2 regions of the Alteromonas sp. KS69 genome follow, and region 2 is predicted to be linked to the other one. Evidence: predicted binding sites of a transcription regulator. Region 2 holds the regulator's gene; the other holds the start of a gene.
What was found. Region 2 encodes FNR, which switches genes on or off when oxygen is low (the NO sensors DNR and NnrR bind a similar motif). Its sites were predicted from a motif close to TTGATCTAGATCAA; they were not measured.

Region 1 (5,963 bases), on a different contig from region 2:
ACGGTAACTGGCATAACTGTTGGCTATTAAAAGTGGGTTATTATGAACAAGAAAGCTGATACAACGACGGCAAGACCCACCAATGCACACCATGCATTACTGTGCTGATTACTACTACGGCCACCAAAATTTCGGCCTTCACTTTCCCGTCCGTTCTCACTTTCTGAGCGCCGTAGATTATTTTGTTTTGGGTATCCGCCAAACGTGACCGCTTTGCAAATAGGCCAACCTACCCAATAGCAAACGGTCCAAAAAAACAATTCAATAATTAGGTAACCAGCTGCCCTGAAGAGACCTTTGGCTACTTCCCCTACAATAACTTCTTCCATCATCATTCCCACGTGTATGTGACGCAGTTTGAGCCGCTTATAGATGCTTCTAGGTGAATTGAAAGCGACACGCCCGGTGCAATTAGCTTAAAAGCAGAATAGACAATAACTGCTTTGCTGACAAAGAGTGAGGTGTAACGAGATATGTTGCGTGCCTTTCTAGGTGTAGTCTTTCTAGGCGTAGTCTTTCTAGGCGTAATCTAGAAGCTCAGAAATGGGCGTATAAGTTGGTGCTACTAAATTGCGCTAAACGAAAGCTTTAGCGGGCATGCTTCGTTAATCCAAGGTTATGTTTTTGACGTTTTCACATCGTTTTTTAGTACCAGTACGATTAGCAATATAATTGCTAACGGCGGCACGAGTGCAGAAAAGAACGCTACGACTGCGGTAAGATTAGGCGATCGGGTTTTTCGCTTCCCTAAGTAATAGCCAAGCGCAGCCATGAGTAAAGCAAATACAACAATAACTTGCCCAAACAATGTCGCATTAATATTCATAACAAGCGTTCCATTTTATCATCTTGGTAAAATCAACCTTAGCGGAGGCGATGGACGTCTTACCATCGCCTTTACGTAAAGTTGAATATTTTTACACGAGGAGCTAAACGATAAAGAAGCGAGTGAAAGTGTAGTTTAGTTAACGTTAATGCTGCCTTTATCTATCTGTTGTACTGCGGTGTATGGAATAACAATAGTGTCAGCCACAATAGAAAACGCTGCATCAATAACAAAGAAAGGGACATTCCCAAACGTAGAACCGATATTTTCACGTCGGCTTGGTTCACCGTTTAACAAACATATATTGTATGAAAAACCACTATATACACGAGGTATTTCTTCGCAGTAACTTTTCTTACCTTGATGTTCAATTTGAACATGGTTGTTGTCAGGAGAAATTGTTTTCACAGTCGCACAAGAGCAACACGCTAAAGATAAGATGACGAGAGGTAAAACTTTCATATACTACTAATTCCATTTATTAAGTAAGCATTATCAAACTAATGCTGATTTCATCAAGAGTTTCATTGATCAACGGTTTTATCCATCAACGGTACCATTCATCAGCGATTCCATCCAACAACGGGTCCATTGTTCACCGATACTATTAATCACCGATCACAGTAGCGAACGGTAATGAGGGGTATCATTGCCCGGCCCAATACCCGATTAAGATACCCGACTAAAATTCACGACAAAGGCATGAGCCATACTTATTGTCTTATGTTACCACCGCCTGAAGTTCATACTCAAATTCAATGTAGATTTATATTTGAATGGGTGTGAATTTAAATCAAACATTCAAAATGTTTGATAAAGGTCAAATTGTTCAATAAATAAACGGCGTATTCTATTGGTGTGATAGCATCTTTTATTGAGCGAGCATCAAGTGACACATTCAACCAAAGAACAAATAGATGCGATGCATGTTGGCGTTATTGTGGCGGTAAGAGGGAGTATTGTTGATATCCGTTTTACTAATCAACTGCCAGACATCCACACCATCATTTACGCTAATGACGGTAAAATAACGTTAGAAGTGGCTTCTCAACTCTCGGCAGAAAAAGTACGCACTATTGCGCTAACACCTACCCAGGGTTTAGCTCGCGGTATGGTAGTGAAAAGTTCACAAGGCCCGTTAAAAGTGCCCGTTGGTCCTTCAATACTCACCAGAATGTTCAATGTGTTTGGTGAAGCTATTGATGGCAAACCCTTTATTAATAACACAGAGCGGCGCAGCGTTCATCAATCCCCTCCTCCCCTTGTTAGTATTTCCAGCCAGCTACAGATATTTGAAACCGGCATCAAAATCGTTGATGTTCTGTGTCCGCTTGAGCGAGGCGGAAAAGCGGGTCTATTTGGTGGCGCTGGCGTGGGCAAAACCGTTTTGCTTACCGAAATGATCCACAACATGGTAAGCCACCAACAAGGCGTAAGTATATTTTGCGGTATAGGCGAACGCTGCAGAGAAGGTGAAGAGCTTTATCGCGAGATGAAACAGGCTGGAGTGTTAGACAACATGGTTATGCTATTCGGGCAAATGAACGAACCTCCTGGAAGCCGCTTTAGAATAGGTCACAGCGCGCTAACCATGGCTGAGTACTTTCGTGATGACGAAAAGAAAGATGTGCTATTACTCATCGACAACATATTTCGATTTATTCAAGCGGGTTCTGAAGTGTCTGGCCTAATGGGCCAAATGCCATCACGAATGGGTTACCAACCCACCCTCGGCACTGAATTATCAAGTTTAGAAGAACGTATCGCCAATACACAAAACGGTGCCATTACGTCTATTCAAGCAGTCTATGTACCTGCTGATGACTTTACCGATCCAGCAGCGGTGCATACTTTTTCTCACCTATCAGCAACCTTAGTACTATCACGCAAACGCGCTAGTGAAGGCTTTTATCCTGCCGTCGATCCGTTGCAGTCAAGTTCAAAACTAGCTACGCCTAATGTGGTTGGTGATAGACATTATCAAGTAGCACAACAGGTTCGTCATATTCTCGCCCAGTACAACGAATTAAAAGACATCATTGCCATGTTGGGGTTAGAACAGTTATCTAAAAAAGACCGAAATGTTGTGGCAAGAGCCCGTCGATTAGAGCGCTTTTTTACTCAACCATTTTTCACTACCGAGCAATTTACTGGCATGCAAGGAAAGTTCGTGACTATCGAACAAGCATTAGAAGGTTGCGAACGCATTTTAAGCGGTGAATTTGACGAGCATCCCGAAAGCGCGTTGTACATGATTGGCGATATTAATGACGCGATTAGCGGTCATAAAGCACCTAAAACAGCATCAGATGAGGCACATCATGCAGGTTAATATTCTTTTACCCAATCAAATATTTGCCCAGCTTTCAGGCATCAGCAATCTGATTGTTGAAACCCCTTCAGGAAGTTTTGGCATTCTGCCTCACCGTTTAGATTGTATCACCCCATTGGTGCCCGGAATTTTAACTTATCAATGTAATAACCAAGCGCCTCAATTTGTTGCTATTGATCAAGGGGTGTTAGTGAAAACGGGAAAGCAAGTCTCTATTTCCGTTAGAAGAGCAATAAGTGGGCAATCCCTTGAAACTTTGCAGCAGGCGGTTACCCAAGAATTTATTCATCTGGATGAAGAGCAACAAGCCCTGCGGGCTGTGTTAGCTAAGTTGGAAACCGGGTTTCTTAAACAATTTTCGTCACTGTCTAAGCAGTAGCTTAATGGATAAACCAACTGTCAATGCTAAAAACACTACACCGCGCCGCTCACACAGCATGTCTCATCATGTAAATAAGAAGGTGGCATTAAAGTTACATGCTAAGCGCCATAAACACCCAGGCGTATGGTTTGGGTTGGGATTAATGGGGGTTGTGGGTTGGTCTGTGGCACTTCCCACGCTGTTGGGTATTGCATTAGGCATTTGGCTTGACGCCAGTATTAGTGATTCTCGCGCTTATACGCTTATATTTTTGCTGGCAGGGTTAACGTTAGGCTGCTTTATTGCGTGGAATTGGGTTAGCAAAGAGTATGCAGCAATGCATAGCCCTACCGTCAACATGAAGGCCAACACTAAAGCTCCCACTAAGGCAAACACTGTGCCCAAAACGAAAACAAGTAAAGAAAACGAATAAGGAGCTACTTAGCAATGATACCCATCGACAATTTAAGTTTAACCTCACTTATTTTGCCTTTTCTAATAGGCACAATGCTAGGTTGCTGTTTTTTCTATGCCCTGTGGTTTACCGTAAAAAAAGGCATGAATGCCACGCATCCAGCGCTATGGTTCTTAAGTAGCTTATTGCTACGCATGGGGACGGCAATCAGTGTTTTTTACTGGGTGGGTAATAATGATATTTGGCGTCTATCAGCCTGCTTGGCGGGTTTTGTGATAGGCAGAATATTAATGACTAAAATCACTAATAACGCCAATCCTACCGGCGCAGAGAAAGGAGCGCTACATCATGCACCTTAGCCCGGATGAAATTATTTATTGGCAATATGGCGTAATTAAAATGAGCGCTACGCTTGTTTTTACGTGGGTCATTATGGCGATACTGGTGGTTAGCGCCTATTTTATCACTCGTAACCTCAATAAAAAGAATCACCGCTCACGCTGGCAAAATGCCTTAGAAATAATAGTCATCACCATCAATGACCAAATTTCAGATGCAGGCTTAGATAAGCCGCGACGCTACATGGGGTTTCTGGGCACATTGTTTTTGATCATTGCAATGGCAAATCTACTGACTATTTTCCCTGGATTTGAGCCGCCTAGTAGCTCCTTATCCACCACCCTTGCGCTGGCTTTTTGTGTATTTGTATCTGTGCCTTTTTACGGAATAAAAAACAAAGGGGTGAAACAATATCTACTTTCTTACACGGAACCCACGTATTTCATGTTGCCCTTCAATATTGTAGGCGAGTTGTCACGCACCCTAGCCCTTGCCGTACGCTTGTTTGGAAACATGATGAGTGGCGCCATGATCTTAGCCATTCTACTGGTTATTTCGCCGCTAATTTTTCCTGTTGTTATGTCACTGCTTGGCCTGCTAACCGGTATGGTTCAAGCCTATATCTTTTTTGTATTGGCATCGGTTTACATTGCCGCTGCCAGCACGGTTAGTGCGAAAGCCTCCCTTACCCTAACGCCACCACAACAAAAGGCAGAATAATGGACAGTCTTACGTTAATAGCAATTTGCTCAATTATCACCGCAGGTCTTACCATAGGTATTGGTGTGCTGGGGCCATCGCTTGCAGAAGGAAAAGCAGTTGCCAGTGCGCTAAACGCGCTTGCCCAACAGCCCGATGCGTCCCCCACCATTACCCGTACTTTATTTGTAGGGCTCGCCATGATTGAGTCAACTGCTATCTATTGCTTTGTAGTCTCAATGATTGTGTTATTCAGTAACCCGTTTTGGAATTATTTTATTGCCCAAAATGGAGGCTAAACCATGCCTATCGATTGGTTTACTGTTATTGCACAAATTATCAATTTTTTGATATTAGTGTGGCTGCTTAAGCGCTTTTTATACCGGCCTATTCTTGATGGCATTGATGCCCGTGAACATAAAATTGCTAGTGTTCTATCTAATGCCGAGACCCAAAAGAAACACGCAGAGAACCTTGAAGCTCAATATAAAGAAAAACTAACCAATATAGATGCTGAACGTTCAACCATTATTGAATTAGCCAAAGCAGAAGCACACAAAGCAACCTTAGCCGCCTTACAAGATGCAAAAGCACAAGCAGATGCATTATCAATAAAACGCACCAATGCGCTGAATACTGAAATTCAAATGTTACAAAACGAAGTGATTGATAAAAGCGTGAAAGAAGTGTTTGCCCTTAGTCATAAGGTAATAAGTGAACTCGCAGACCTACAACTTCAAGATAAAATGTTCGACAAGCTTTTATCGCACCTTAAGGCCCTTAACGAAGCGCAACACCATGAGTTATGCCTAGCTATCAAAAAAAACCAAGGGCAAGCCACAGTACGTAGTATCGCCCCTTTATCACAACCACAATGTGAGCACCTAAAAGCATGTTTAGAAGACATACTAACTGACCAACCCTCCCAACGGGCTACGGAACAGACTGGCGGCGATAGCCTGACTATAACCCTCAACTTAGAGGTAGACCC
Region 2 (5,963 bases):
CCGGCGCAACGCACGAAGTCGCGAAGTTCCCAAGCCTATCTCGGGCGACTTATACTTATATGCGTAACCTGAATAGACACGATGCCTATACCGATTTGCGAGAAATCAGAGAGCGGTTAAGAGCAAATCAAATCCCCATTACTGGCGTAGCCTTGGCAGAGGGATTAATGAATTACTCTGAGCGCGGCGCGGCCTATGTAGACGAATTACAAACCATGATCCGGTTTAACCAGGAGTTCTTAACCGAATGAAACGTATAGCATGCGCGCTTATAGGCGCATTACTCACCTCAAGTGTTGCCGCTGAAATGGTGAATGTGGAATACAGCCGTTTTTATAGTCACGTAAAAAAACTGGATAATGAAGACACTCAAGCTTTGCAATTCGCTTTTGGTTTTCTGCGTGTTGGTGAAGGGCGGTTATGTGAAATTAATAACGCTGAGATAGTCACTGACAAACAAACTATGCCATTAGAGGTTAGTGATGAGTATAGATTCACTGTACCGACGGAGAAAGCGCTAAAATTGGCAAATGCCTATATTAGTATCGATTTAACTGAAGCGGCTAATGTATGTGATATGTCTGTGCAGCTAGAAACAAAAAGTGAATACTTAACCGCCAGTTATACAAAAGAAGAGCTGAATTTTATCTATGGCCAATATGAAGCGTTCTTCAATGAAATGGGCAGCTTTTTATCGTTCTTAATGCCAACGGTGAAAGGGTTGATGTTGCAATTTGATGATAAAAATCTGGATTATATTACCCCAGAAGGCCTGCATATTAATAACGGCATACTTCACTTAGAACAAAGTGAAATTAACGAAAATAAAGGGCTCACACTACCGAAAGCCCCACTTCGTGTTACCGCTATGGCATCAAGCTAATAGCTGATACTTAATTTGCTCAGCAATACGGGTGATGGTTTCTTCACCCTTTTCACATAGCTCTTGTGCGCGGTGAAATTCCATAATACCCACGTCGGTTAGTTGGGGCTCTATCAGAATATCCGGCGGATCGCCCGCTAAACGAGAACGTGTCACCCTTGCTTGAAGTATTTCTAACGAACTACTCATTACACTTAAAATCCCTGGAGGGTTACCTTTAGGGACTTTATTTGGTGGCGGCGAAATTGTTTCTTCTATGGCCTCAATAGCGTCGCTAGCAACGCCTTCGTTTTGCTCGCTATGTTTACTATCGGTTTCACTTTCCGTTTCTGCTTTTTCTTTACTATCAGGTGAGAACCACTGCTTAAGCACGTTTTGGCTTTTAGTGAAAAAGTCTTCGGTTTTTCTTTGGTTTTCTTCGTGATCGAGTCGTAATTTTTCAAGCCTAAGCGGCCTGAAATCAGCATTAAGGTTTACGGCAATAACAAAGTCTGCACCAAGTTGGCGACACAGGTTAACAGGCACTGGATTAACCACCGCGCCATCTACTAACCAACGATCGCCATGGGCGACTGGGGCAAATAGGGCAGGAATAGCACACGAAGCTTGAATGGTATTGCCAATCTCGCCGGAACTAAACACTACCTCACGACCTGTGTGCAAATCGGTAGCCACAGAGGCGAACGGTTTTTCCATTGCTTCGTAGGTTGGGGCACAAAATTCGCTGGCAAGTTTATCAAACACTTTTTGCCCGCTAGCAATACCGCCCCTACGTAAACCAACGCCCATCAAAGCAAGTACCTGCCAATCTGACAAAGAACAAGACCACTCTTTTAGGCCTTCTAACTTACCACTAGCGTAAGCGGCACCAACATAGGCACCAATAGAGCAACCTGCCACCACGTCAATTTTAATACCCAGCTTTTCTAATGCTTGAATAATACCAATGTGGGTCCAACCTCTTGCGGCACCCGCACCTAATGCTAGACCAATTTTCATTTAGTTTGATTCCATCAAATTGATAACGTGAACCGTGTCGTCAGTAGGCTCACTGGGTGACTCGAAGCTGGGCGGATCGAAACCAATATCACCATCTTCAACCGGCCCGTTCTGTGTAGAGATGCCTTTAAAGTCGTGCAAATTCTTGTCGACCAAATGTGACGGCGCTACATTTTGAAGCGCACTAAACATTGACTCAATACGCCCAGGGAAACGGCGATCCCAATCTTGTAGCATGGCCTTTACGTTCTGACGCTGCAAATTTTCTTGAGACCCGCACAAGTTGCAAGGAATAATAGGAAATTCTACGGCATCAGAATAACGCTGAATGTCTTTTTCAGTACAATAAGCAAGGGGCCTTATGACAATGTGCTCACCATTATCGCTAACCAGCTTTGGTGGCATTGATTTAAGCTTACCGCCATGGAACATGTTTAAAAAGAACGTTTCTAGCATGTCGTCACGATGATGGCCAAGGGCAATTTTAGTGGCGCCTAGCTTTTTGGCCGTGCTGTATAAAATACCGCGACGTAATCGAGAACAAAGTGAGCACGTGGTTTTACCTTCAGGCACTTTGTCCATAACAATAGAGTAGGTGTCTTCTTCTACAATTTTGTACTCTACACCTACACTTTCAAGGTATTCAGGAAGTACGTGCTCTGGAAATCCTGGCTGCTTTTGATCAAGGTTAACCGCAATAATGTCAAAATGAATTGGCGCAATGCGCTTTAAAAACATAAGAATATCAAGCATAGCGTAACTGTCTTTGCCGCCAGATAAGCACACCATGACTTTATCGTTGTTTTCAATCATGCCGAAATCAGCAATCGCTTTGCCTACATTTCGACGAAGTCGCTTTTGTAGCTTATTAAAGCTGTATTTTTGTTTGTTTTGAGACGCGGTTAACGGAGCGTCCGCACGGTTTGTGCCTGCACTGTTCATATCAATAGCTTTGTTACTGCGAAAAAAACCATTATACAGTAATCAAGTAAAATTGAATGTGCGAGGTGAAGATTTTTTGTATCGTGTTAGCACTGACTGCTAACAAATGCCAATAGCGCTTAAGGCTATAGTCCGATAGCGCTTAAGGCTATATAACGTTTGCTAGCAAACAGTGCCGACAGGCTGTTTATGAACCTGTCTGAATTACCGTGAAAGGGGCGAAATAAAGCCGTCTGGTTTTATTGCCAGTACATCACACACAAGTTCATCAATAACATGTTCTGCGGTGTTACCTATGAGAGCCGCAGAAATACCTATTCTGCCAACCGTACCTATGATAACAAGTTCAGCGTCTATATCTTTGGCTATCTTTGGAATGACTTTTTCAGGAAGGCCTTCCTTCACATAACAGCGCTTACTATCGATAGCATACTTCTCGCTGTGTGTGTTCATCTCAAGTTCGTGATGATGCTTTACCGCGTTGTTGTATGTGTCTGGGTCAAACTCAGGAACTTCAATAGCAATATTTAGCGGCGTAGCTGGGTAGCTGTTTACCAAATTTACGTTACCGCTGAGCAGCGCGGCATAATCGTTAGCAATCACCGTGATTTTGTCGTTAAGTAAGGCATGCTCGTCGTCTTCACTGCCTACATTTACCGCGGCAATAATTTCACCATTTTCAGGCCATTCATGATCTTTAACCAATAATACGGGGGAGGGACATTTTCTAAGTAGATGCCAGTCTGTAGGAGTAAAAATAACAGAAGCTAAATCGTCATGGCGCTTAGTTGCTTTTACCACTAAATCTATACTGTTGTCGATGACATAATGCACCACAGCTTCAAAGGCACGGTTGTTCCATTCCACAACTATATCTGTTTTAGAAAAACCTAAGTCGTCTAAAGTTTTTTTCAACCATCCAGCATGTTCTTTAGTGACCGCATCACGCATGGCTTCACGATCATCAGGGCTAAGCATGGTTGTCATATCGTAAGATAAGTCGTAAACCACCAGCATGGCGGTGACAGAGGCACCTGTCTTTTTGGCAAGTTCATATGCACGGCTAAGCGCAGGTTGGGTTTCTCTATCGGCTTCAATAACCGCTAAAATACGCTCATACTTAATCATAACCCCTCCAAACATAGTCAGAATTTTGGTTGCTACAATTTAAGTGTAATACCTATTTGCTATTACGTAACTTGTTTTAGATCAAAAGCTTTGAAGATTAGCTATTACAGGCGATATTAGGTGCAACCACAGACGTTAAACGTTGTGACATCTCATCAAAATCTAAAATAGTGATGAGTTTACCGTCCACTTGGATAATATTTTCTTTTTGAAAACGGCTTAACAGGCGGCTAATGGTCTCAATAGTTAGACCAAGATAGTTCCCAATTTCATTTCGAGTCATGGTTAGGTGAAATTCTTTATTTGAAAATCCACGTTCTTCGAAACGTTGAGAAAGCTGAGAGAGGAAATACAATAGACGTTCTTCCGCTGAGCGTTTATTAAGCAACATCATGAGATCATGATCTTGTTTAATTTCCGCACTCATAAAACTCATTATTTGATGTCTTAACTTAGGAAATTGAACCGACATTTCATCAAGCGTTTCATACGGTAATTCGCACACCATGGCGGTTTCTAATGCCTGAGCATAACTTTGGTGCTTATTTTCCCGTAAGGCATCGAAGCCGATAATATCGCCAGGGAAGTGAAAACCTGTAATCTGCTCTTCACCATCTGAATTGGTGACGAAAGACTTAAAAGAGCCCGTGCGTACTGCGTAAAGAGAGTTGAATTTATCTCCCGACTTTACCAGCAAATCACTCTTGTGAAGGGGTTTCTTTCGCTCAATAATATCATCTAAAGATTCAATCTCAGTCTTGTTTAGCGCAACGGGCAAACACAAGTGGCTGAAACTGCAATTTTGACAATGAATTGAGAATTGGCTTCCTTTGCTCATAGGTTCAAACTATAAATAGGGTCGACTTAATATTAATCTTACTCTTTTGTTTATGAAATTGCTGCATAAATTAAAAAGAGAGCGTAAATAGCCACTATTACGGAAAAGCATTGTCTTACCACGGGGTGCCTAAAACCAGCTATTAGGTACTGGCTACCTGCGCTTGCAGCTAACAAAGTGGGCAGAGTACCTAACCCAAAAAATAACATGATGGCAGCGCCGTCAACGGCCGACCCCGATGCTAATGACCACGTTAACGTGGAATAGACCAACCCGCAGGGTAGCCAGCCCCATATAAAACCATAGGGTAGTGCATAAACCGGGCTTTTGAATGGAAGAAATCGTTTAGATATTGGCTGAATAGCTTTAAATAAGCCGCGTCCCATAGCTTCAATATAATTCAAGCCTTGCCACCACTTTCCCAAATAACACGCTAATAGCAGCAGCATAACGCCACTAATCAAAGATAAAACGGGTTTAGCAATAGGCACAAACTCGGTGGCCATTTGGCCGACAGCGCCTGTAATAGCGCCGGCTAATGTGTAGCTGAGGATACGGCCAAAATTATAGGCAAGGGTGTAGGGTAATGCCGGTTCATTACTTGGCGTTACTGTGCGTAGTGCGGCAACAATACCACCGCACATACCCACACAATGCACGCCGCCAGCAATTCCAATGAAAAAAGCAGAGAATATATTAATCTCTGTCATCTGTTTCTTTGCGTTGTTGTAACTGCTTTCGCTGCTCGGCTAGCTTCTTTTCATCACCTGATAAATCATCATCAAACAAAATGCTGTAGCCCTGTCTATCAAGATCTTCAAACTGATTGGTTTTTACCGCCCAGAAAAAGATAACCAGTGCCAGCGCAACAATAATAATAGCGATGGGAATTAAGACGTAAATGATACTCATATTATTTACTTAATAACCTCGTTGAATTGGTGACCACAATAATACTACTCAGTGACATGCCAACCACGGCCATCCAGGGAGAGAGTAACCCCGACACTGCAAAGGGTAGAATGATAATATTGTAACCTACTGACCATGCAATATTTTGCTGAATTTTACGTTTTGCCTGTTTCGCCACAGAAAATAAGGTTGGCACCGATAGCAAGCTGTCTCCTAGCAAAATAACATCGGCGGCTGTTTTGGCCACATCTGTGGCGTTTC

Region 1: atpD (F0F1 ATP synthase subunit beta) is a predicted target of FNR. The motif match lies at 1,637-1,650, and genes of this name have one in related genera.

Annotation. Positions count from the first base shown of each region.
Region 1 covers NZ_PYHU01000008.1:202,134-208,096, forward strand. The annotation lists gene C7Y69_RS08025 (hypothetical protein) at 27-329, opposite strand; gene C7Y69_RS08030 (hypothetical protein) at 617-826, opposite strand; gene C7Y69_RS08035 (YceK/YidQ family lipoprotein) at 962-1,288, opposite strand; gene atpD (F0F1 ATP synthase subunit beta) at 1,749-3,158, shown strand; gene C7Y69_RS08045 (F0F1 ATP synthase subunit epsilon) at 3,148-3,537, shown strand; gene C7Y69_RS08050 (AtpZ/AtpI family protein) at 3,542-3,952, shown strand; gene C7Y69_RS08055 (ATP synthase subunit I) at 3,967-4,293, shown strand; gene C7Y69_RS08060 (F0F1 ATP synthase subunit A) at 4,283-4,993, shown strand; gene C7Y69_RS08065 (F0F1 ATP synthase subunit C) at 4,993-5,271, shown strand; gene C7Y69_RS08070 (F0F1 ATP synthase subunit B) at 5,275-5,963, shown strand, end outside.
Region 2 covers NZ_PYHU01000033.1:9,836-15,798, forward strand. The annotation lists gene C7Y69_RS15625 (glucosaminidase domain-containing protein) at 1-251, shown strand, start outside; gene C7Y69_RS15630 (DUF2987 domain-containing protein) at 248-883, shown strand; gene C7Y69_RS15635 (patatin-like phospholipase family protein) at 875-1,882, opposite strand; gene ttcA (tRNA 2-thiocytidine(32) synthetase TtcA) at 1,883-2,824, opposite strand; gene uspE (universal stress protein UspE) at 3,029-3,952, opposite strand; gene fnr (fumarate/nitrate reduction transcriptional regulator Fnr) at 4,050-4,790, opposite strand; gene C7Y69_RS15655 (sulfite exporter TauE/SafE family protein) at 4,841-5,500, opposite strand; gene ccoS (cbb3-type cytochrome oxidase assembly protein CcoS) at 5,487-5,702, opposite strand; gene C7Y69_RS15665 (heavy metal translocating P-type ATPase) at 5,704-5,963, opposite strand, start outside.